Regions from separate parts of the Streptomyces yangpuensis genome, predicted to be linked through region 3. Evidence: predicted binding sites of a transcription regulator. Region 3 holds the regulator's gene; each other region holds the start of a gene.
What was found. The regulator HrcA, encoded in region 3, represses chaperone genes, less so after heat shock. The targets are predictions, from matches to a motif close to TTNGCACTCNGNNNNNCNGAGTGCNAA.

Region 1 (7,092 bases), 890 kb from region 3:
CGCGCAGCCAGCCGGCGTTCATGTCGGTGTCGACGATGCCGGGAGCCACCGAGTTCACGGTGATCCCGCGCGCGCCCAGGACCTTCGCCAGGTTCAGCGTCAGGGTGTCCAGCGCGCCCTTGGTCGCCCCGTAGGCGAGGATCTCGGGCATCGCGATGCGGGCGGCGCCGCTGGAGACGTTGATGACCCGGCCTCCGTCGCGCAGCCGCCCGAGGGCCTCCTGCACGACGAAGAAGGGCGCGCGTACGTTCACCGCGAAGACCCGGTCGAAGTCCTCCTCGGTGACCTGGCCCAGCGGGACGGGCAGTCCGATGCCCGCGTTGTTGACGATGATGTCGACCCCGTCGAGGCCGAGTTCGTCGTACGCCGCCCAGAGCGCGGCCGAAGCGCCCGGCAGACCGAGTTCCGCCCGGAGGGCGAAGGCGCGTCCGCCGTCCTCGGTGATCCGCTCGACGGTCTCGCGCGCCGCCGTCGCGTCGTTCGCGTAGGTCAGTACGACGGTGTCGCCGTCGGCGGCGAGCCGTTCGGCGATGGCCCGGCCGATGCCCCGGCTGCCGCCCGTGACCAGTGCTGTCTTCCCCATGACAGTTCCCCCTCGATTTCCGTAACGGTCACTACAGAATGAATCTAACACAAGATCGCCAAGGGTCGACAGGAGAAAATGACTAGGGGGTGTCCGGCGGATCAGGGTCGGACAGCCCGGGTCGTCCGGTGCCATGGGGTCTCCCCAGGCCCGCAGGGCCGAGGGGAAGGAATGCAAGGCGGAGGAGGGAGCCCACGCGGAGCGTCGGCGACCGACGACAACGCGGCAGGCCGCGGTGCCGGGCGGCCCGGGCCCGGCCCTGATCCGCCGGACACCCCCTAGCTGCGGGCCGCCTCGACGAAGGCGCGGATGAGGTCGGGCGACTTCACCCCGCGCTCCCGCTCCACACCGCTGGACACGTCCACACCCCACGCCGCGGTGGCCGCGAGCGCCTCGCGCACATTGCCCGGATTGAGCCCGCCGGCCAGCAGCCACCGCCCCTCGGGTGCGGTGAAGTCCGCCGCCCCCCAGTTCCACGGCTTGCCGGAGCCCGGGTCGGGGGCGTCGAGCAGCAGCAGGTCCTCGCCGTACTCACCGCAACGCTCCACGCGCCCGGCGGTGGCCCGCAGCAGGGTGCGGCCCTCGGCGCGCAGCGCCGCGAAGTCCTCGGGGCCCTCCTCGCCGTGCAGCTGCACGCCCCGCACACCGCTCTCCTCGGCGAACCGGCGCACCTCCTCGACGGACTGCCCGCGGAACACCCCGACGGTCAGCACCGTGTCCGGTACCCGCGCCGCCAGCTCGCGCGCGGTGGCCGCGTCGACCGTACGGGGGCTGCCGGGAGCGAACACGAACCCGACGGCATCGGCCCCGGCCGCCACCGCGGCGTCGACGTCCGGCGCGGTCCTGAGCCCGCAGATCTTGACGAAGAGGTCAGCCATGCACCCAGCCTATGCCGACCCCGGCGGCCGGCACCGGGCCCGCCCGCATACCGAACGGCACGGGCCGCACCGGCCGCACGGGCCGCACGCGCGGCGCGGGCGCGGCGCGGGCGTGCTGCGGTGTCAGCGGCCGATCTGCACGGGCCCCAGCACCGCTCCGCCGATGGCCGCGGCGAGATGCGCCGCACCGACCTCGTCGGCGGACCGGAAGTGCACGTACACCGTGTGCCGGCCGTCGGGATGCTCCCCGTTGACGTCCAGCTCCACGCGCTGGTTGGTCGGGTCGGCCGTGTGGGACGGTATCTCGGGGACCCAGGGCCAGGCCCCGTACCAGAGCAAGGTGGCCGCACCCTCGCCCAGCGCCCGCAGGAGCGCCCCCTCGACCGGGCCCGGAGCCGCGTACGAGTCCACGGTCAGCGGCAGCACGGCGGCCAGCTCCCGGTCACCGCCGGGCAGGGCGGCCCCCAGGTACCAGGTGTCCGCCGCCCAGTCGTAGGACGGCTCGAACATGCCGGTCGGCATGAGCGCCCCGAGCACCCGGGCCTCCGTGACGGTGGTCGCCTGCGCGCACAGCCACATCTCCGGTTCGAGCGGCCGCATCCGCGCGCACAGCAGCCGGGCCCGCCGATGGGCCTCCCCGAGATCATCGGTCCGGTACACGGGGTACGCCCGCGAACTTCCCACCTCAGCCCTGCTCCGGCTCGCCCAGGACGGCCCCGCCGATCGCGGCGGCGAGCCGCTCGGCCCGGCCGCGGTCACCGTGCTTGGTCACGTGGACGTAGACCCTGTGGATCCCGGCGACCTGCTCACACCATTCGCAGGCTTCGCTGTTGAGGACCAGTTGCACGCCGTCGTACGCCGGCGAGGGGGACGAGCCCAGCTCGGGCTCGTCGGGCCAGCACCCCTCCCACCGCACCGAGGCCGGCCCGGCGCCCATGGCACGCACGAAGTCCTCGTCACGGACCCCGTCCGGCAGCTCCTCCTGGGAGAACCACAGCGGCACCTCCCCCGCCAGTTCCGCGTCGGTGGCCGTCCGTACATCCAGATCGAAGTGGACGGGCTCACCCGTCACGGGGTCCGTGCGGATCTCCGCATGGTCGTAGATCGCGTCCGGCAACAGGGCTGCCATCCGCCGCACGTCCGCGACCGTCCGCAGCTCGGCCCCCACGTACACCTGTGCGTACCGCGTGGCCAGCAGCCCGCACAGATGTCGCGCCTTCGCGTACGCCTCGGCGGGATCAGTGGTGCGCAGCACGGGATAAGCGACGGAGGTGCCCATAGCCGTACGTTCACACGCCCCCGCCCACCCCGGCCAGCGGTTTTCACCACCCGATCGAAGGGGACCGCTCCGAGGACCGGGCGGGGGCCCCCGCCGCGACACTAGCCTTGAACGGCACGGGCTCAGCGCTCCACGCCATCCCGGAGGAATACGGTGACGATCATGATCGAGCGGGCCACACCCATAGATGCGTTGTCGGCGCCACCAGCCTTCGAGGACCTTCTGCGCACGGTCGCGGAAATGGACACACCAGACGGCTTCAAGGCCGAGCTCATCCGGGGGAAGATCGTCGTGTCACCGTTTTCCAGGCTGCGCTACTCGCGCCCCATGCGCCTGCTGCGGGAACAGCTCCAGTCCCATGTTCCCGAAGGTCACTTCGCCGATACCTCTCCCTTCCTCTTCCGGTTCCCGGATGCGAAGCGCGGCTACGGACCCGATCTGTATGTCGCGGACGAGGCGGCTTTCGAGGAGGACGGGCTTCACGCGGACGGTGCGGCACTCTCCCTGGTGGGAGAGTTCACGTCCGTCTCCACCAAAGACGCCGACTGGAAGGAGAAGCTCGACGTCTACGGACGCCTCGTCCCGATCTACCTGGTCGTCGACATGCAGGACGCGGAGATCACCTGCTTCCACGACCCGTCGCCCCACGGCTACCGCGCCCGTACGACGGTGTCCTTCGGTGAGGCCCTGCGCGTCCCCGCACCGTTCGACTTCGCGCTCGACACCGCGTTCTGAACGTTCCGGCTCCGGCTCCGGCTCTGGTTCCGGTTCCGGTTCCGGGAACGCCCGAGGGCGGCACCCCCGTCGGGGTGCCGCCCTCGTTCGAGAACAGCCGATCAACCGTCAGGTCGATCAGAAGTCCATGTCACCGCCCGGCATGCCGCCCGGAGCGGCCGCGGCCTTCTCCGGCTTGTCGGCGATGACGGCCTCGGTGGTCAGGAACAGCGCGGCGATCGACGCGGCGTTCTGCAGCGCGGAGCGCGTGACCTTCGCCGGGTCGATGATGCCCTCGGCGATCATGTCGACGTACTCACCGGACGCGGCGTTCAGGCCGTGACCGATCGGGAGGTTGCGCACCTTCTCGACGACGACGCCGCCCTCGAGACCACCGTTGACGGCGATCTGCTTCAGCGGGGCCTCCAGCGCGAGCTTCACGGCGTTGGCGCCGGTCGCCTCGTCACCGTCGAGCTCCAGCTTCTCGAAGACCGCGGAGGCCTGCAGCAGGGCCACGCCACCACCGGCGACGATGCCCTCCTCGACGGCCGCCTTCGCGTTGCGAACGGCGTCCTCGATGCGGTGCTTGCGCTCCTTGAGCTCGACCTCGGTCGCGGCACCGGCCTTGATGACGGCCACGCCGCCGGCCAGCTTCGCCAGGCGCTCCTGGAGCTTCTCGCGGTCGTAGTCCGAGTCGGAGTTCTCGATCTCGGCGCGGATCTGGTTCACGCGACCGGCGACCTGGTCGCTGTCACCGGCACCGTCGACGATGGTCGTCTCGTCCTTGGTGATGACGACCTTGCGGGCGCGGCCGAGCAGGTCGAGACCGGCGTTCTCCAGCTTGAGGCCGACCTCCTCGGAGATGACCGTACCGCCGGTGAGGATGGCGATGTCGCCGAGCATGGCCTTGCGGCGGTCGCCGAAGCCCGGGGCCTTGACGGCGACGGACTTGAAGGTGCCGCGGATCTTGTTGACAACCAGGGTCGACAGGGCCTCGCCCTCGACGTCCTCGGCGATGATCAGCAGCGGCTTGCCGGACTGCATGACCTTCTCCAGGAGCGGCAGCAGGTCCTTGACCGAGCCGATCTTGGAGTTGACGATCAGGATGTACGGGTCGTCGAGGGACGACTCCATGCGCTCCATGTCGGTGGCGAAGTACGCCGAGATGTAGCCCTTGTCGAAGCGCATACCCTCGGTGAGCTCCAGCTCCAGACCGAAGGTCTGGGACTCCTCGACGGTGATGACGCCTTCCTTGCCGACCTTGTCCATGGCCTCGGCGATGAGCTCGCCGATCTGGGTGTCGGCGGCGGAGATGGAGGCCGTGGAAGCGATCTGCTCCTTGGTCTCGACATCCTTGGCCTGGGCGAGCAGGGCGGCGGAGACGGCCTCGACGGCCTTCTCGATACCACGCTTGAGGGCCATCGGGTTGGCACCGGCGGCCACGTTGCGCAGGCCCTCGCGGACGAGCGCCTGGGCCAGGACGGTGGCGGTGGTCGTACCGTCGCCGGCGACGTCGTCCGTCTTCTTGGCGACTTCCTTGACCAGCTCGGCGCCGATCTTCTCGTACGGGTCCTCGAGCTCGATCTCCTTGGCGATGGAGACACCATCGTTGGTGATCGTGGGGGCGCCCCACTTCTTCTCAAGGACGACGTTGCGACCCTTGGGGCCAAGGGTGACCTTGACGGCGTCGGCGAGCTGGTTCATCCCACGCTCGAGGCCGCGACGGGCCTCCTCGTCGAACGCAATGATCTTGGCCATCTGAAGTGGTCCTCCCGGACAGCGGTGGATTGCTCCCAGGACCGCGCCCGCGCCCGCGACGGACGGCCTGCGTGCCCGGCGGTTCCTTCCCACCGGACCCTGCGGGCCTCACCGACCCGGTCCTCGTTTCAGTAGCACTCTCACTCGTAGAGTGCTAACGCCAATGATTAGCACTCGACCCCCTGGAGTGCAAGCGGCTTCGACGAAGGCCCTGGTGACACGCGAGGGGCCCACATCCCGGACACGGGATGTGGGCCCCTCGTAGGTCTTCCGGGTCTTCGACGGAAGACCGAGCGTCGGTGGTCGATGCTCCGGGACTAGCCGAGCGCGAGCTTGACCATGTCCGCCTGCGGACCCTTCTGGCCCTGCGAGATCTCGAACTCGACCCGCTGACCCTCTTCAAGGGTGCGGTACCCGTCCATCTGGATGGCGCTGTAGTGGACGAACACATCCGCACCACCGTCGACCGCGATGAAGCCGTAGCCCTTCTCCGCGTTGAACCACTTGACGGTGCCCTGAGCCATGCCTAACTCCCCTATTACTGGCCCTTGCGCGGGAACGCACTTCGCGTTACCGGGTCAGAACTTGCGTCGGAACGCTTCGACCGAGGCTGAATGTATCTGCGCGAGTGCTGTCTGCAACAGGTCAATCCGACGAGAAATCTGGACACCGAGAAAGTTTGAAATAGAGTGAAAATTTGGCATATTCCAGGGCAACTCGGGCCAGACATATCTCGCCAAAGCCCCATACGGCACCCGCACATTGACCCGATGTCGACCCTCACGCGACCCGTTCATATGCGGCGGGCAAGTCCAGCGGAGGGGACTTCCCCAACTGTACCGTGCCCAATCAAACAGAATTACCCCCTCCGCTTTTAGCGGAGGGGGTAATTTCGGTTTACCGGGTGGGTCAGCAGCCGCCCGCGACGGCCGGAATGATCGAGACGCCCGCGCCGTCCGGCGTGACCGCCTCCAGCCCACCCTCGAAGCGCACATCGTCGTCGTTGACGTAGACGTTCACGAAGCGGCGGAGCTTGCCCTGGTCGTCCAGGACGCGCGCGGCGATGCCCGGGTGGTTCTTCTCCAGGGACTCGATGACCTCGGCGAGGGTCGCGCCCTCGGCCGGGACCTCGGCCTGACCGCCGGTGTAGGTGCGCAGGATGGTGGGGATGCGGACGTTGACGCTCATGGCGCTACTGCCTTTCCGGTAGTACGTGGAGGGTGGTCAGGCCAGGCCGGCGGCGCGGAACGCGTCCAGGCTCGGGCGGATGGTGGCGGTCTGCCCGCTGTCCGCGGCCACCGCCTCCAGGGTCTTGAGGCCGTCACCGGTGTTGAGGACGACGGTGGTCAGCGCCGGGTCGAGCTGCCCGTTCTCGATGAGCTTCTTCGTCACGCCGACGGTCACGCCGCCCGCGGTCTCCGCGAAGATGCCCTCGGTCTGCGCGAGGATCTTGATGGCCTCGACCACCTGCTCGTCGGTCACGTCCTCGACGAAACCGCCGGTGCGGCGCGCGATGTCCAGGACGTACGGGCCGTCCGCCGGGTTGCCGATCGCGAGGGACTTCGCGATGGTGTTCGGCTTCTGCGGGCGGACCACGTCGTGACCGGCCTTGAAGGCGGTCGACACCGGGGAGCAGCCCTCGGCCTGGGCCCCGAAGATCTTGTACGGCTTGTCCTCGACGAGGCCGAGCCTGATCAGCTCCTGCAGACCCTTGTCGATCTTCGTGAGCTGCGAGCCGGACGCGATCGGGATGACGATCTGGTCGGGCAGCTGCCAGCCGAGCTGCTCGCAGATCTCGTAGGCGAGGGTCTTGGAACCCTCGCCGTAGTACGGGCGCAGGTTGACGTTGACGAAGCCCCAGCCCTCGCCCAGCGGGTCAC
Region 2 (7,092 bases), 2.0 Mb from region 3:
CGGTGGACGACCAGGTAGCCGGCGAAGAAGATCGCGATCATGATCTTCACGAACTCGCCGGGCTGGATCGAGAACCCGAAGAGGATGATCCACCGCTTGGCCCCGTACGTGTCCGCGCCGAAGAACGCCGGCGCGATCAGCAGCACCAGCGCGACCGCCATCGTGATGTAGATGAACCGCTGGAGCAGCCGGTGGTCGCGCAGCAGGGCCAGTACCGCGATGCAGGCGGCGACGCCGACCACCGTCCACAGCAGCTGGCCCGGGGCGTTCGCGTCCGAGTTCCACCGCTCGATGTAGCCCTGGTCGAGCCGGTGGATCAGTACGAGCCCCAGCCCGGTCAGCAGCATGGCCAGCGGGAAGACCAGCGGGTCCGCGTAGGCGGCGAAGCGGCGCACGCCCAGGTGCCCCACCAGTGACAGCAGCGTCATGCTGATGGTGAAGTAGGCGAGGTTGGGCGGGAGCACGCCGTTCATGGCGAGGCCCGCGGCGGCGTGCCCGAAGACGGCGATGGCGATGACGAAGGCGAGGAGCAGCGCCTCGGTGCGACGGCGGGCGCCCGCCGTCGTCAGGGGCCTCAGTCCACGCACGGGATGCCGCCGCCGTCCTGGGGGGTGGACGGGGAGGGCGGGGAGGGCGGGGAAGAGGGCGGGGAAGAGGGCGGGGAAGAGGGCGGGGGTGACGCCTCACGCGCCCCCGGCGCAGCGCCGGCCGCACCGGCCGAGGCGCTCGGCGCGCCGGGGCTTGCGGAAGCCTTGGGTCCGATCTGCTCTGCAATGAGGCGCTTTATCTTCATATCATCTACGACGTTGATGTCCTCCCCGAGGTTCCGTCCCCCTCCGGCGGTACGGGGAGCCGGGCGGCGCAGCCCCGCCGGGGAACCGTTACGTCGGCCGCCCCGTGCGGCGGCGGGTCAGGGCGTCGCGGGTGGCCGCGGTCAGCGCCCAGGCCGGGAAGGCGAACGCGGTCAGCCCCAGGCCGATCGGCGCCAGGGAGGTGAGCAGGCTCATCTGCACCGCGTGGTCGGCCCCCGGCCCGCTGACGCGGGCCGCCACCGGCGCCGCCGGGCGGTCGTCGAAGTCGCCGTAGATCCCGATGCCGGGAAGGGTGAACGATCCGTCGGCGGCGGTGAAGGACCCCGCGCACGTCAGTGTGCGGTCCCCCGCGGAGCCGGGCTCCCCCCACACGCACCGCTCCGCGGTGAACGCGCCGTCCACGCCCGTCAGCTGCGTGATGAGCCGCGGCACGGCCGCGTGCCACATGAAGATCCCGACGGCGAGGCCGATCGCGATCGGGATGGCGTGTATCCACCGCACGCCGGAGTTTGTCCTGGTCATGTCCGGGACAGTAGTGATCCCGAGCCGGCGTGCGTGCGGGATTTCCGTGGCCGGATCCGCGCGTCCGCGCAACGCCCGGCGGCCGGGAATTGGCACTCCGCTTGACCGAGTGCTAATCGCCGGAATAGTCTCGCACCTGGCACTCACCCCAGGTGAGTGCCAACACAGCGACAGGCAGGTCCGGCACCCGCGACGACGGATCGACCTGGTCGCCACCTCAGACAGTTAACCCCGGATCTCCGAAGGGGGAGGTCGGACAGTGACGACCGCCAGCTCCAAGGTTGCCATCAAGCCGCTTGAGGACCGCATTGTGGTCCAGCCGCTCGACGCCGAGCAGACCACGGCCTCCGGCCTGGTCATCCCGGACACCGCGAAGGAGAAGCCCCAGGAGGGCGTCGTCCTCGCGGTCGGCCCGGGTCGCTTCGAGGACGGCCAGCGTCTCCCGCTGGACGTCACCGTCGGCGACATCGTGCTGTACAGCAAGTACGGCGGCACCGAAGTGAAGTACAGCGGCGAGGAGTACCTCGTCCTCTCGGCTCGCGACGTGCTCGCGATCGTCGAGAAGTAATTTCGCTTCACAGCACTGCTTTGAGCTGCGCCCCTGGTCACCCCGCTGATTGCCGGGCGGCGAGGGGCGCAGCCCGTTAAACCGAGTTTTCGAGAGGGCTGAACCGCTCCCATGGCGAAGATCCTGAAGTTCGACGAGGACGCCCGTCGCGCCCTCGAGCGCGGCGTCAACAAGCTTGCCGACACGGTCAAGGTGACGATCGGCCCCAAGGGCCGCAACGTCGTCATCGACAAGAAGTTCGGCGCCCCCACCATCACCAACGACGGTGTCACCATCGCCCGCGAGGTCGAGCTGGACGACCCGTACGAGAACCTGGGCGCGCAGCTCGTGAAGGAGGTGGCGACCAAGACCAACGACATCGCGGGTGACGGCACCACCACCGCCACCGTGCTGGCCCAGGCGCTGGTCCGCGAGGGTCTGCGCAACGTCGCCGCCGGCGCTTCCCCGGCCGCCCTGAAGAAGGGCATCGACGCCGCGGTCAAGGCCGTGTCCGAGGACCTCCTCGCGACCGCCCGCCCGATCGAGGACAAGTCCGACATCGCCGCCGTGGCCGCGCTCTCCGCGCAGGACGCCCAGGTCGGCGAGCTCATCGCCGAGGCGATGGACAAGGTCGGCAAGGACGGTGTCATCACCGTCGAGGAGTCCAACACCTTCGGCCTGGAGCTGGAGTTCACCGAGGGCATGGCCTTCGACAAGGGCTACCTCTCGCCGTACATGGTCTCCGACCAGGAGCGTATGGAGGCCGTCCTCGACGACCCGTACATCCTGATCAACCAGGGCAAGATCTCCTCGATCCAGGACCTCCTGCCGCTGCTGGAGAAGGTCATCCAGGCCGGTGGCTCCAAGCCGCTGCTGATCATCGCCGAGGACGTCGAGGGCGAGGCGCTCTCCACCCTCGTCGTCAACAAGATCCGCGGCACCTTCAACGCGGTGGCCGTCAAGGCCCCGGGCTTCGGTGACCGCCGCAAGGCGATGCTGCAGGACATGGCCACCCTCACCGGTGCCACCGTCATCGCCGAGGAGGTCGGCCTCAAGCTCGACCAGGCCGGTCTGGACGTACTGGGCTCCGCCCGCCGCGTCACCATCTCCAAGGACGACACCACCATCGTCGACGGTGCGGGCAGCTCCGACGAGGTCCTCGGCCGCGTGAACCAGATCAAGGCCGAGATCGAGGCCACGGACTCGGACTGGGACCGCGAGAAGCTGCAGGAGCGCTTGGCGAAGCTCGCCGGCGGCGTCTGCGTCATCAAGGTCGGCGCCGCCACCGAGGTGGAGCTCAAGGAGAAGAAGCACCGTCTCGAGGACGCCATCTCCGCGACCCGCGCCGCGGTCGAGGAGGGCATCGTCTCCGGCGGTGGCTCCGCGCTCGTCCACGCCGTCAAGGTCCTCGAGGGCAACCTCGGCCTGTCGGGCGACGAGGCCACCGGTGTCTCGGTCGTGCGCCGCGCCGCCGTCGAGCCGCTGCGCTGGATCGCCGAGAACGCCGGCCTCGAGGGCTACGTCATCACCTCGAAGGTCTCCGAGCTCGACAAGGGCCAGGGCTTCAACGCCGCCACCGGCGAGTACGGCGACCTGGTCAAGGCCGGCGTCATCGACCCGGTGAAGGTCACCCGTTCCGCGCTGGAGAACGCCGCCTCCATCGCCTCCCTGCTGCTCACGACCGAGACCCTGGTCGTCGAGAAGCCGGCGGAGGACGAGGGCGACGCCGGTCACGGCCACGGTCACGGCCACAGCCACTGATCGCGTTCCACGTCGAAGGCCCCGTTCCGCAGTCGCGGAGCGGGGCCTTCCCCGTGTTCGGGTCTCAGGTTCCGTAGGGCGTTCCGGTTCCGCCCATCTGACGTTGCAGGGCTGCGGGGTTGTAGTGCCACCAGCCCTCGACGATCTCTCCGTTCGTGCACCGGAAGGTCGTGGTCCCGGACATCTCGTACGTCTTCCCGGTCGGTGCGACCCCCATGAACTCTCCCTTGTGGGTGCCGCGCCAGTTCCACACCGTCGTGACCATGTCGCCCTCGGCCACCTGGGCCACCGGCTCGAAGGTCATGTCGAAGCCCGCGCGCCACATCTCCATGTCGGAGCGCATGCTCTCGCGTCCGATGACGGTGGCCTCCTCCTTGCTGACGTCGTGGTCGATGTAGTTCGTCGCGAAGCACTCGTCGAGGACGCTCATGTCGCCGGCCATCGCGGCTTCCTGGAACACCCGGTTGCAGAGCTGCTTGTTGAGGTGCTCGTCGCGGACCACGTCGAGGTTCATGAAGGTCGGCATTCCCTCGCAGAGGGCCACCATCTCCTGGAACATCCGGTCCGTCTCGGGGAGCTGAGAGTTCTTCATCGCCTCCTCGTACGAGGCGAATTCCACCATGTCCACGTAGTGGTTCCGGGCCTCGCGGTCCTGGCCGATCATCGTGTGCGTGGCGGTGCGCCTGCCGCTGCTCTGTTCCGCCCATCGGTCTATGAGCGCGTTCATCTCATCGAACCGCGTGGTTTCATAATCGATCACTTGTACGAATGTCATCGCGTCGCCTCCCGCTGGAGATGGGACATGTCCAGTTTAGGGAGATTGGTAATATTTGGCGGCTTCGGTGGGTGTCGACAGGGCCTTACCGGCGGGTCACGAACGCTACTGCGGCCCGTACTTGCGGCCCGTGCGCGAGGACACCCCGCCCAGCAGCCCGCGCGGCGTCAGCTTCACCACGCCCATCAGGGCCTTGTACCGCGGGTCCGGGATCGACACCGTCTTCCCGCGGGCCAGGTCGGCCAGGGCCGCCGCCACCAGCTTGTCGGCGTCCAGCCACATCCAGCCGGGGATGTTGTCCGTGCCCATGCCGGCGCGCTGGTGGAACTCCGTCCGGACGAAGCCCGGGCACAGCGCCATCAGCCGGACCCCGGACCCGGCCATGTCCCGCGCCGCGCCCTGGGTGAACTGCACGACCCAGGCCTTGCTGGCCCCGTACGTACCCCGGGGTACGAAGGCGGCCACCGAGGCCACGTTGATCACGCCGCCGCGGCCGCGCGAGCGCATCGACTCCGAGGCCGCCGAGGTCAGCCGCAGCACCGCCTCGACGTGCACCTTCAGCATGGTCAGCTCGTCGGCCATGGAGACCTCGAGGTAGCGGCCCTTGTTGCCGAAGCCGGCGTTGTTGACCAGCAGGTCCACGGGGTGCGTACGGTCACCGAGACGCTTCTCGACCGCCGCGATGCCCGCCTCGGTGGCGAGGTCGGCGGCCAGCACCTCGGCCTCGATGCCGTGCCGGTCGTGCAGCTCGGTGGCCTGCTCGCCGAGCCGCTTCGTGTCGCGCGCGACCAGCACCAGGTTGTGTCCCTCGGCGGCGAGTTTGCGTGCGAAGGCGGCGCCGATGCCCGCCGTGGATCCCGTAATCAGCGCAGTCGTCATAGGCGCAACCTAGCCGCCCCGGACGACAGCGCTAACGCGCCCCGGCCCCGGCCCCGTACTTCTCCACGTACTGGCGCACGGTCTCGTGTGCCTTCGGCTCCATCGCCGCGCCCGCGGCGAGGGTGCGCGGCAGCAGGGCGCGCTCGGTGGTGAAGGCGCGGAACCACAGCTGCACCGTCACGTCGTGGTCCGGCCGGTGGATGATCTCGATGGGGTCGCCGGGGGAGACCGAGCCCTCCTGGATCACCCGCAGGTACGCGCCCGGCCGGGCCTCCCGGGTGAACCGCTTCACCCAGCCCGCCTCGCCCAGCGCCCCCTGGAACGTGCGGCACGGGATGCGGGCCGAGGCCACTTCCAGGACCAGGTCCGCGCCGACCCGCCAGCGGTCGCCGAGCCGTGCGGTGTTCAGGTCGATGCCGGAGGTCGTGAAGTTCTCGCCGAAGAGCCCGCCGGGCAGCTCGCGGCCCAGCTCCCGCTCCCACAGGTCGAGGTCCTCGCGGGCGTACGCGTAGACGGCCTGGTGGTCGCCGCCGTGGTGGCGGCGGTTGCAGATGGCGTCGCCGTCCAGGCCGCTGCCCAGGCCGGTGGCCTTGTCGCCGGGAGCGAAGACGCGGACCGGCCCGGGGACGGGACGCTTGCCGATGCCCGTCACCCCGCTCTCCGCGTCGGTGTGCTCGGAAGGCGTGGCGGTGCCGACGTTCACGGAGATCAGATGCATGGGGCCCATGCCCACAGGCTAACCGCGCGGCCCCAAAGCGTCACGGGGGTATTCGCGCGGCGATGAAAGAGGGCCTTATGCTCGAAGGGTGATCGAGGCACGTCATCTCCGGGTACTGCGCGCCGTCGCCGGGACCGGGTCCTTCTCCGCCGCCGCGCGCGAACTCGGCTGCACCCAGCCCGCCGTCTCCCAGCAGATGAAGGCGCTGGAACAGTCGGCCGGCACCCCGCTGCTCATCCGCACCGGCCGCGAGATGCGGCTGACGCAGGCGGGCGAGGCCCTGGTGCGGCACGCCGCCGGGATCCTGGCCGGGCTGACGGCCGCCGAGGAGGAGGTCGCGGCCATCGCCGGACTGCGCGCGGGCCGGGTGCGGCTCGTGTCCTTCCCCAGCGGCAGCTCCACCCTGGTGCCGACCGCGCTCGCGGCGATGCGTGCCGGGCACCCGGGCACCCGTATCTCGCTGGTCGAGGCCGAGCCGCCGCGATCGGTGGAGATGCTGCGCGAGGGCGATTGCGATCTGGCGCTGGCCTTCCGCTACGGCGGGGCGGCCGGGTCCGCGGCCGAGTGGGAGGACCTCGTGGTGCGGCCGCTGCTGACCGACCGGCTCGTGGGGCTGGTCCCCGAGGGGCACGCGCTGGCCGGGGCGGAGCGCGTGGGCATGGCGGAGCTGGCGGACGAGCCCTGGATCGCGGGCTGCCCCCGCTGCCGCCGCCATCTGGTGGAGGTGTGCGAGGACGCGGGCTTCACCCCGCGCATCGACTTCGCCACCGACGACTACCCGGCGGTGGTCGGCCTGGTGGGCGCCGGGCTGGGCGTCGCGGTGCTGCCGGAGCTCGCGGTGGAGTCCGTACGGGCCAAGGGCGTCAGCACGCTCGTCGTGGAACCGGCCGTCGAGCGGGAGGTCGTGGCGCTGACCCTGCCCGACCTGGCCCGGGTACCGGCCGTGGCCGCGACCCTGGCCGAGCTGGAGCGGGCGGCCGCGCGCTGACCGTACGCGCGGGGTGCGCGTACGGCCGAACGCGTGAAACCGGGCCGCTACACGCCCGGGCCTGCCAGTGGTGCGGAGGAAACGTTCCTT
Region 3 (7,092 bases):
CCCGCAGAACACCGTCTCGCGCTCGCCCGGGACGAAGACGGCCAGGTCGTGCCCGGTGTGCCCGGGCCCCACGTTGGCCAGCAGCACCTGCACCCCGCCCAGGTCCAGCGTCCACTCGCCCGACACGTGATGGCCGGGCAGCACCAGCCGCTCCACGGCCTCGGCCGCCTCCGCCTCGGCGAGCCCGTGCCGCACCGCGTCCCCGCGCAGCTCCTCGCGGTCCGCGGCGAGCAGCGCGGCCAGCCCGACCGCCCCGTAGACCTCGGCCCCCGGGAAGGCCGCCGCACCCAGGACGTGATCGAAATGGCCGTGCGTGAATGCGATATGGGTCACGCTCCGGCCCGTCAGCCGCTCGGCCTCGGCCCGCACCCCGGCACCCTCGCGCAGGCACGAGCCCGGGTCGATCAGGAGCACGGAATCGTCCCCCACCACCAGCCCCACCGTGCAGTCCCACACCGGCAGACGCCGTCGGCCGGCCCGCCCGGTGAGCCGTTCCCAGCCCGCCTCTTCCCATCGCACGTCCATGCCGCGACGCTACCCTGGCGGGCCTCCCTTGCCAGGGTCTTACTACCCGGCCGTACACTGAGCGGGGGCTCTCTGGCACTCGAACCCACAGAGTGCCAACGAACGTCAGAACACGTCGGAACACGGCAACGGATCACGCTGGAGGTGTGCGCGATGCTCAGCGAACGCAGACTCGAAGTGCTGCGCGCCATCGTCCAGGACTACGTCGGGACGGAGGAGCCGGTCGGCTCCAAGGCGCTCACCGAGCGGCACCGGCTCGGCGTCTCGCCCGCCACCGTGCGCAACGACATGGCGGTGCTGGAGGAAGAGGGCTACATCGCCCAGCCCCACACCAGCGCCGGCCGGATCCCCACCGACAAGGGCTACCGCCTCTTCGTCGACAAGCTGGCGGGGGTCAAGCCGCTGTCCACGCCCGAGCGCCGGGCCATCCAGAACTTCCTCGACGGCGCCGTCGACCTCGACGACGTCGTCGGCCGCACCGTGCGGCTGCTCGCGCAGCTCACCCGGCAGGTGGCGGTCGTCCAGTACCCGAGCCTGACCCGGTCGACCGTCCGGCACGTGGAGCTGCTCTCGCTCGCTCCCGCACGCCTGATGCTCGTACTGATCACGGACACCGGACGCGTCGAGCAGCGGCTCGTCGACTGCCCGAGCCCCTTCGGCGAGGCCTCGCTGGCCGACCTGCGGGCCCGGCTCAACAGCAGGGTCGTCGGCCGTCGCTTCACCGACGTGCCCCCGCTCGTCCAGGACCTGCCGGAGTCCTTCGAGGCCGACGACCGCGGCACGGTCTCCACCGTGCTGTCGACCCTCCTCGAAACGCTGGTGGAGGAGGCGGAGGAGCGGCTGATGATCGGCGGCACCGCCAATCTCACCCGCTTCGGACACGATTTCCCCCTGACGATCAGGCCGGTGCTGGAGGCGCTGGAGGAGCAGGTCGTGCTCCTCAAGCTGCTCGGCGAGGCCAACGAGTCGGGGATGGCCGTAAGGATCGGGCACGAGAACGCCTACGAGGGGCTCAACTCCACGTCGGTCGTCTCGGTCGGTTACGGTTCGGGCGGCGAAACCGTCGCCAAACTCGGCGTGGTCGGACCGACCCGCATGGACTACCCCGGAACGATGGGAGCGGTACGCGCAGTGGCACGTTACGTCGGACAGATCCTGGCGGAGTCGTAAGTGGCCACGGACTACTACGCCGTTCTCGGCGTGCGCCGCGACGCATCGCAGGACGAGATCAAGAAGGCCTTCCGGCGCCTCGCGCGTGAACTCCACCCGGACGTGAATCCGGATCCGAAGACGCAGGAGCGCTTCAAGGAGATCAACGCGGCCTACGAGGTGCTCTCGGACCCGCAGAAGAAGCAGGTCTACGACCTCGGCGGCGACCCGCTGTCCGCCTCCGGCGGTGGCGGCGGAGCCGGCGGCTTCGGCGCGGGCGGCTTCGGCAACTTCTCCGACATCATGGACGCCTTCTTCGGCCAGGCCTCGCAGCGCGGCCCGCGCTCGCGGACCCGGCGCGGCCAGGACGCCATGATCCGCCTCGACCTCGAGCTCGACGAGGCGGCCTTCGGGACCACCAAGGACATCCAGGTGGACACGGCCGTCGTCTGCACCACCTGCTCCGGCGAGGGTGCCGCCCCCGGCACCTCGGCGCAGACGTGTGACATGTGCCGCGGCCGCGGTGAGGTCTCGCAGGTCACCCGGTCCTTCCTGGGCCAGGTCATGACCTCGCGCCCCTGCCCGCAGTGCCAGGGCTTCGGCACCGTCGTCCCGACCCCGTGCCACGAGTGCGCGGGCGACGGCCGGGTCCGCTCCCGCCGCAGCCTCACGGTCAAGATCCCGGCCGGTGTCGAGAACGGCACCCGGATCCAGCTCGCGGGCGAGGGCGAGGTCGGCCCCGGCGGCGGCCCCGCCGGCGACCTGTACGTGGAGATCCACGAGCTGGCGCACCCGACCTTCCAGCGCCGCGGGGACGACCTGCACTGCACGGTCACCATCCCCATGACGGCGGCCGCGCTGGGCACCAAATGCCCGCTGGAGACGCTCGACGGGCTGGAGGAGATCGACATCCGGCCCGGCACCGGGTCCGGCCAGGCGATCCCGCTGCACGGGCGCGGCGTCACCCACCTGCGCGGCGGCGGGCGCGGCGACCTGATCGTCCACGTCGAGGTCACCACCCCGACCAAGCTGGACGCCCAGCAGGAGGAACTGCTGCGCCAGCTGGCGAAGCTGCGCGGCGAGGAGCGGCCCATGGGCCAGTTCGCGCCGGGCCAGCAGGGCCTGTTCAGCCGTCTGAAGGACGCGTTCAACGGTCGCTGACCGAAGGCCGCGCACCGCTTCGAGCCCGGTCCGGGGACGCCCCCGGCCGGGCTCTTCGCGTGCCCCCGGCAGCCGCCCGCGGGGCCGCCGGGAGCGGACTATGCCAGGCGAATGCGGTGATTCGGCCCCATGGGCGGGACGTGGCACGATGCAGTGCATGTCCACCGCCGCGAACGGTCTCTCCCCCCACCCGATCGTGCAGGCTCCCATGGCGGGCGGCGCCTCCTGCCCGCCGCTCGTCGCCGCCGTGTGCGAGGCGGGCGGACTGGGCTTCCTCGCCGGGGGCTACAAGACCGCCGACGGGATGTACCAGGAGATCAAACAGGTGCGCGCCCTCACCCGGTACCGCTTCGGCGTGAACCTCTTCATGCCGCAGACCGGGTACGCCGACCCGGCCGCGGTGGAGGCGTACCGCGGGCAGCTGGCCGGCGAGGCGAGCTGGTACGAGATCTCGCTCGCCGAGGAGGACATCATCGGCACCAGCGACGACGGCTACGACGCCAAGCTGGCCATCCTCCTCGAGGACCCGGTCCCGGTGGTGTCGTTCACCTTCGGCTGTCCCGACCCCACGGCCCTCGCCGCCCTGCGCAAGGCCGGTACGTACACCGTCGTCACGGTGACCTCCGTCGAGGAGGCCCGCAGCGCCCAGCAGGCGGGCGCCGACGCCGTCTGCGTCCAGGGCGTCGAGGCGGGCGGCCACCAGGGCACCCACCGGGACGACCCGCAGATCGACGGCACGGCGGCCGTGGGACTGCTCGCGCTGGTGGCGCAGGTACGGGAGGCCGTGGCCCTGCCGATCATCGCCGCGGGCGGAGTCATGCGGGGCGCGCAGATCGCCGCGCTGCTGGCGGCCGGCGCGGCGGCGGCGCAGCTCGGCACGGCCTTCCTGGTGTGCCCCGAATCGGGGGCGGACCCCGTCCACAAGAAGGCGCTGACCGATCCGCTCTTCGTCCGGACGGAACTGACCCGGGCCTTCTCCGGGCGGCCGGCCCGGGGACTGGTCAACCGCTTCGTGCGGGAGCACGGCCCCTACGCCCCGGCCGCCTACCCCCAGGTCCACCACCTGACCTCGGGGCTGCGCAAGGCGGCCGCCGCGGCCGGGGACCCGCAGGGCATGGCCCTCTTCGCGGGCCAGGGGCACCGGCTGGCCAGAGCGCTGCCGGCGGCGCAGCTGGTCGAGGTGCTGGCGGCCGAACTGGCCGAGGCACAGAACACGTTGAAGGACATGCAGATGAGGAGTGCGTCATGACGGCCCCGGTGTTCGTGGTCGAAGAGGTCCCCGCAGGGGCGGAGTTCGTCCTGGACGGCCCCGAGGGCCGGCACGCCGTGTCGGTGAAACGGCTGAACCCGGGCGAGCAGGTGGTCCTCACCGACGGCCGCGGCGGCTGGGCGGAGGCGGTCGTCAAGGCCGCCGAGGGCAAGGACCGGCTCGTCCTGGCCGTCGCCGCCGCCGGGCAGGAGGCGGAGCCCGGCGTCCGCATCACCGTGGTCCAGGCCCTGCCCAAGGGAGACCGGGGCGAGCTGGCCGTCGAGACGATGACCGAGACCGGCGTGGACGCGATCGTTCCCTGGCAGGCCTCGCGCTGCATCACGCAGTGGCGCGGCGACCGCGGGGCCAAGTCCCTGGCCAAGTGGCGGGCCACCGCCCGCGAGGCGGGCAAGCAGTCCCGCCGCGTCCGCTTCCCGGAGGTGGCCGAGGCCATGTCCACCAAGCAGGTCGCCGCGCTGCTGGCCGGCGCCGACCTGGCGATGGTCCTGCACGAGGACCGCGACACCCCGTCGCAGGCCCTGGCCACGGCCGAGCTGCCCGCCTCCGGTTCCGTCGTCCTGGTGGTCGGGCCGGAAGGCGGGGTCTCCCCGGAGGAGCTGGCGGTCTTCGCCGCGGCGGGGGCGCACCCGTACCGCCTCGGCCGTTCCGTCCTGCGGACCTCCACCGCCGGCACCGCGGCCGCGGCGGTCCTGCTCGCCCGTACCGGACGCTGGGCCTGACCGGCCGGAACGCGCGCCCGCGGCGGGCCCCGGCTGGATACGATGCCCGGACCGATCAACATCACGGGAGGGTGAGCAATGGCCGGGGAACCGCAGGCCGACTGCCTGTTCTGCAAGATCGTCGAGGGCGCCGTCCCGGCGACGGTGGTCCGGGAGACCGAGACCACCGTCGCCTTCCGGGACATCAACCCGCAGGCGCCCACGCACGTGCTCGTCATCCCCAAGGTGCACTACCCCGACGCGGCCTCCCTCGCGGCCGCCGAGCCGGGCATCGCCGCCGACATACTGCGTGAGGCCGCACAGGTCGCCGCCGACGAGAAGATCGACGACCACGGTTACCGGATCGTCTTCAACACCGGCTCCGGCGCCGGCCAGACCGTCTGGCACGCGCACGCGCACGTCCTGGGCGGCCGCGGCCTCCAGTGGCCCCCCGGATAGCACGTGTCCGTCAGAGAGTTCGTGGTGCTGGGCACCGCCAGCCAGGTGCCCACCCGCCACCGCAACCACAACGGCTACCTGCTGCGCTGGGACGGCGAGGGCATCCTCTTCGACCCGGGCGAGGGCACGCAGCGCCAGATGCTGCGTGCCGGCGTGGCCGCGCACGACATCAACCGGATCTGCATCACCCACTTCCACGGCGACCACAGCCTCGGCCTCGCCGGGGTGATCCAGCGGATCAACCTCGACCAGGTCCCGCACCCCGTCGCCGCGCACTACCCGGCGTCCGGACAGAAGTTCTTCGACCGGCTCCGGTACGCCACGGCCTACCGGGAGACCGTGGAGCTCCTGGAGGAACCGGTCTGCGAGGACGGACCGGTGGCGCAGGGCGCCTCGTACGTCCTGGAGACCCGGCGGCTCTCGCACCCCGTGGAGTCCTTCGGCTACCGGATCACCGAGCCCGACGGGCGCCGGATGGTGCCCGAGCTGCTCGCCCGGCACGGGATCAAGGGCCCCGACGTGGGCCGGATCCAGCGGGACGGGCACCTCGGCGGGGTCACGCTGGAAGAGGTCAGCGAACCCAGACCCGGGCAGCGCTTCGCCTTCGTCATGGACACCCGGCTCTGCGGCGGCGTGGACGAGCTCGCCGAGGGCTGCGACATGCTGGTGATCGAGTCGACCTTCCTCGACGAGGACGAACGCCTGGCCACCGACCACGGGCACCTCACCGCCGGCCAGGCGGCCCGGGTGGCGCGGGACGCGGGCGTACGCCACCTCGTGCTGACGCACTTCTCGCAGCGGTACACCGACCCCACCGAGTTCGAACGCCAGGCGCGGGCGGCCGGTTTCGAGGGGGAGCTCACCGTGGCCGCGGACCTGATGCGGGTGCCGTTGCCGAAGCGGGGCTGACACGGGCGGCGGCCCGGGGCGCGCACACGCGTCCCGGGCCGCGGCGCGGCTTCCGGGGACCGGCCCGGAGGGCATCGTGCGGGTGATCTGCGCCACACTGGGTTTTGATCCCGCCCGGGGCGGGGAGACCTGGCAGCTTTCACCGAGAAACGGCCCTTCGAGACCGACAGGGGAGACCACCGTGGCCAGTGGGGACCTCGACAGCCGCACCGCAGCCCTGGACCCGCTCGGTCCGCTGCGCGACCCGGAGGAACCGGGCTGCGACGTCTTCCTGACCGGGACGGTCTTCCTCGACATCATCTTCACCGGCCTGGACTCGGCGCCGGTGCGCGGTACGGAGTCCTGGGCGCGCGGCATGGGCTCCAGCCCCGGCGGCGTCGCCAACATGGCCACCGCCCTGGCCCGGCTCGGTCTGCGCACCTCGCTGGCCGCAGCCTTCGGCGACGACCACTACGGCGAGTACTGCTGGGACGCCCTGGAGCAGGGTGAGGGCATCGACCTGGCCATGTCCCGGACCGTCCCCGGCTGGCACAGCCCCGTCACCGTCTCGATGGCCTACGAGGGCGAGCGCACGATGGTCTCCCACGGCCACGAGGCCCCTCCGCCGGCGGGCCCCGGCCCCTTCCCGCAGTGCCCGCCGAGGGCCCGCGCCGCCGTCGCCTCGCTGGAGCCCGGCCGCGGCGAGGAATGGATCGGAGAGGCCGCCCGGCGCGGTTCGCGGATCTTCGCGGACGTGGGATGGGACGAGAGCGGACGGTGGGACCTGGGGGCCCTGGCCGACCTGGAGCACTGCGAGGCCTTCCTGCCGAACGCGGGCGAGGCCATGCGGTACACACGCACCGACTGCCCGCGGGCGGCGGCCCGCGCGCTGGCCGAGAGGGTCCCGGTCGCGGTGGTGACCATGGGCGCGGAGGGCTCGTA

Region 1: groL (chaperonin GroEL) is a predicted target of HrcA. The motif match lies at 5,344-5,370, and genes of this name have one in related genera.
Region 2: groES (co-chaperone GroES) is a predicted target of HrcA. The motif match lies at 1,424-1,450, and genes of this name have one in related genera.

Annotation. Positions count from the first base shown of each region.
Region 1 is NZ_CP102514.1:3,374,141-3,381,232, forward strand. Features, by position in the region: gene NRK68_RS15295 (SDR family oxidoreductase) at 1-583, opposite strand, end outside; gene NRK68_RS15300 (phosphoribosylanthranilate isomerase) at 862-1,461, opposite strand; gene NRK68_RS15305 (hypothetical protein) at 1,585-2,121, opposite strand; gene NRK68_RS15310 (hypothetical protein) at 2,147-2,740, opposite strand; gene NRK68_RS15315 (Uma2 family endonuclease) at 2,981-3,475, shown strand; gene groL (chaperonin GroEL) at 3,593-5,212, opposite strand; gene NRK68_RS15325 (cold-shock protein) at 5,530-5,736, opposite strand; gene NRK68_RS15330 (MoaD/ThiS family protein) at 6,122-6,400, opposite strand; gene thrC (threonine synthase) at 6,437-7,092, opposite strand, start outside.
Region 2 is NZ_CP102514.1:4,446,963-4,454,054, forward strand. Features, by position in the region: gene NRK68_RS20470 (FtsW/RodA/SpoVE family cell cycle protein) at 1-587, opposite strand, end outside; gene NRK68_RS20475 (hypothetical protein) at 882-1,334, opposite strand; gene groES (co-chaperone GroES) at 1,594-1,902, shown strand; gene groL (chaperonin GroEL) at 2,014-3,642, shown strand; gene NRK68_RS20490 (ester cyclase) at 3,707-4,402, opposite strand; gene NRK68_RS20495 (SDR family NAD(P)-dependent oxidoreductase) at 4,523-5,296, opposite strand; gene NRK68_RS20500 (MOSC domain-containing protein) at 5,328-6,014, opposite strand; gene NRK68_RS20505 (LysR family transcriptional regulator) at 6,103-7,002, shown strand.
Region 3 is NZ_CP102514.1:2,486,672-2,493,763, reverse strand. Features, by position in the region: gene NRK68_RS11500 (MBL fold metallo-hydrolase) at 1-525, opposite strand, end outside; gene hrcA (heat-inducible transcriptional repressor HrcA) at 679-1,695, shown strand; gene dnaJ (molecular chaperone DnaJ) at 1,696-2,835, shown strand; gene NRK68_RS11485 (nitronate monooxygenase) at 2,993-4,084, shown strand; gene NRK68_RS11480 (16S rRNA (uracil(1498)-N(3))-methyltransferase) at 4,081-4,824, shown strand; gene NRK68_RS11475 (histidine triad nucleotide-binding protein) at 4,903-5,262, shown strand; gene NRK68_RS11470 (ribonuclease Z) at 5,266-6,171, shown strand; gene NRK68_RS11465 (PfkB family carbohydrate kinase) at 6,353-7,092, shown strand, end outside.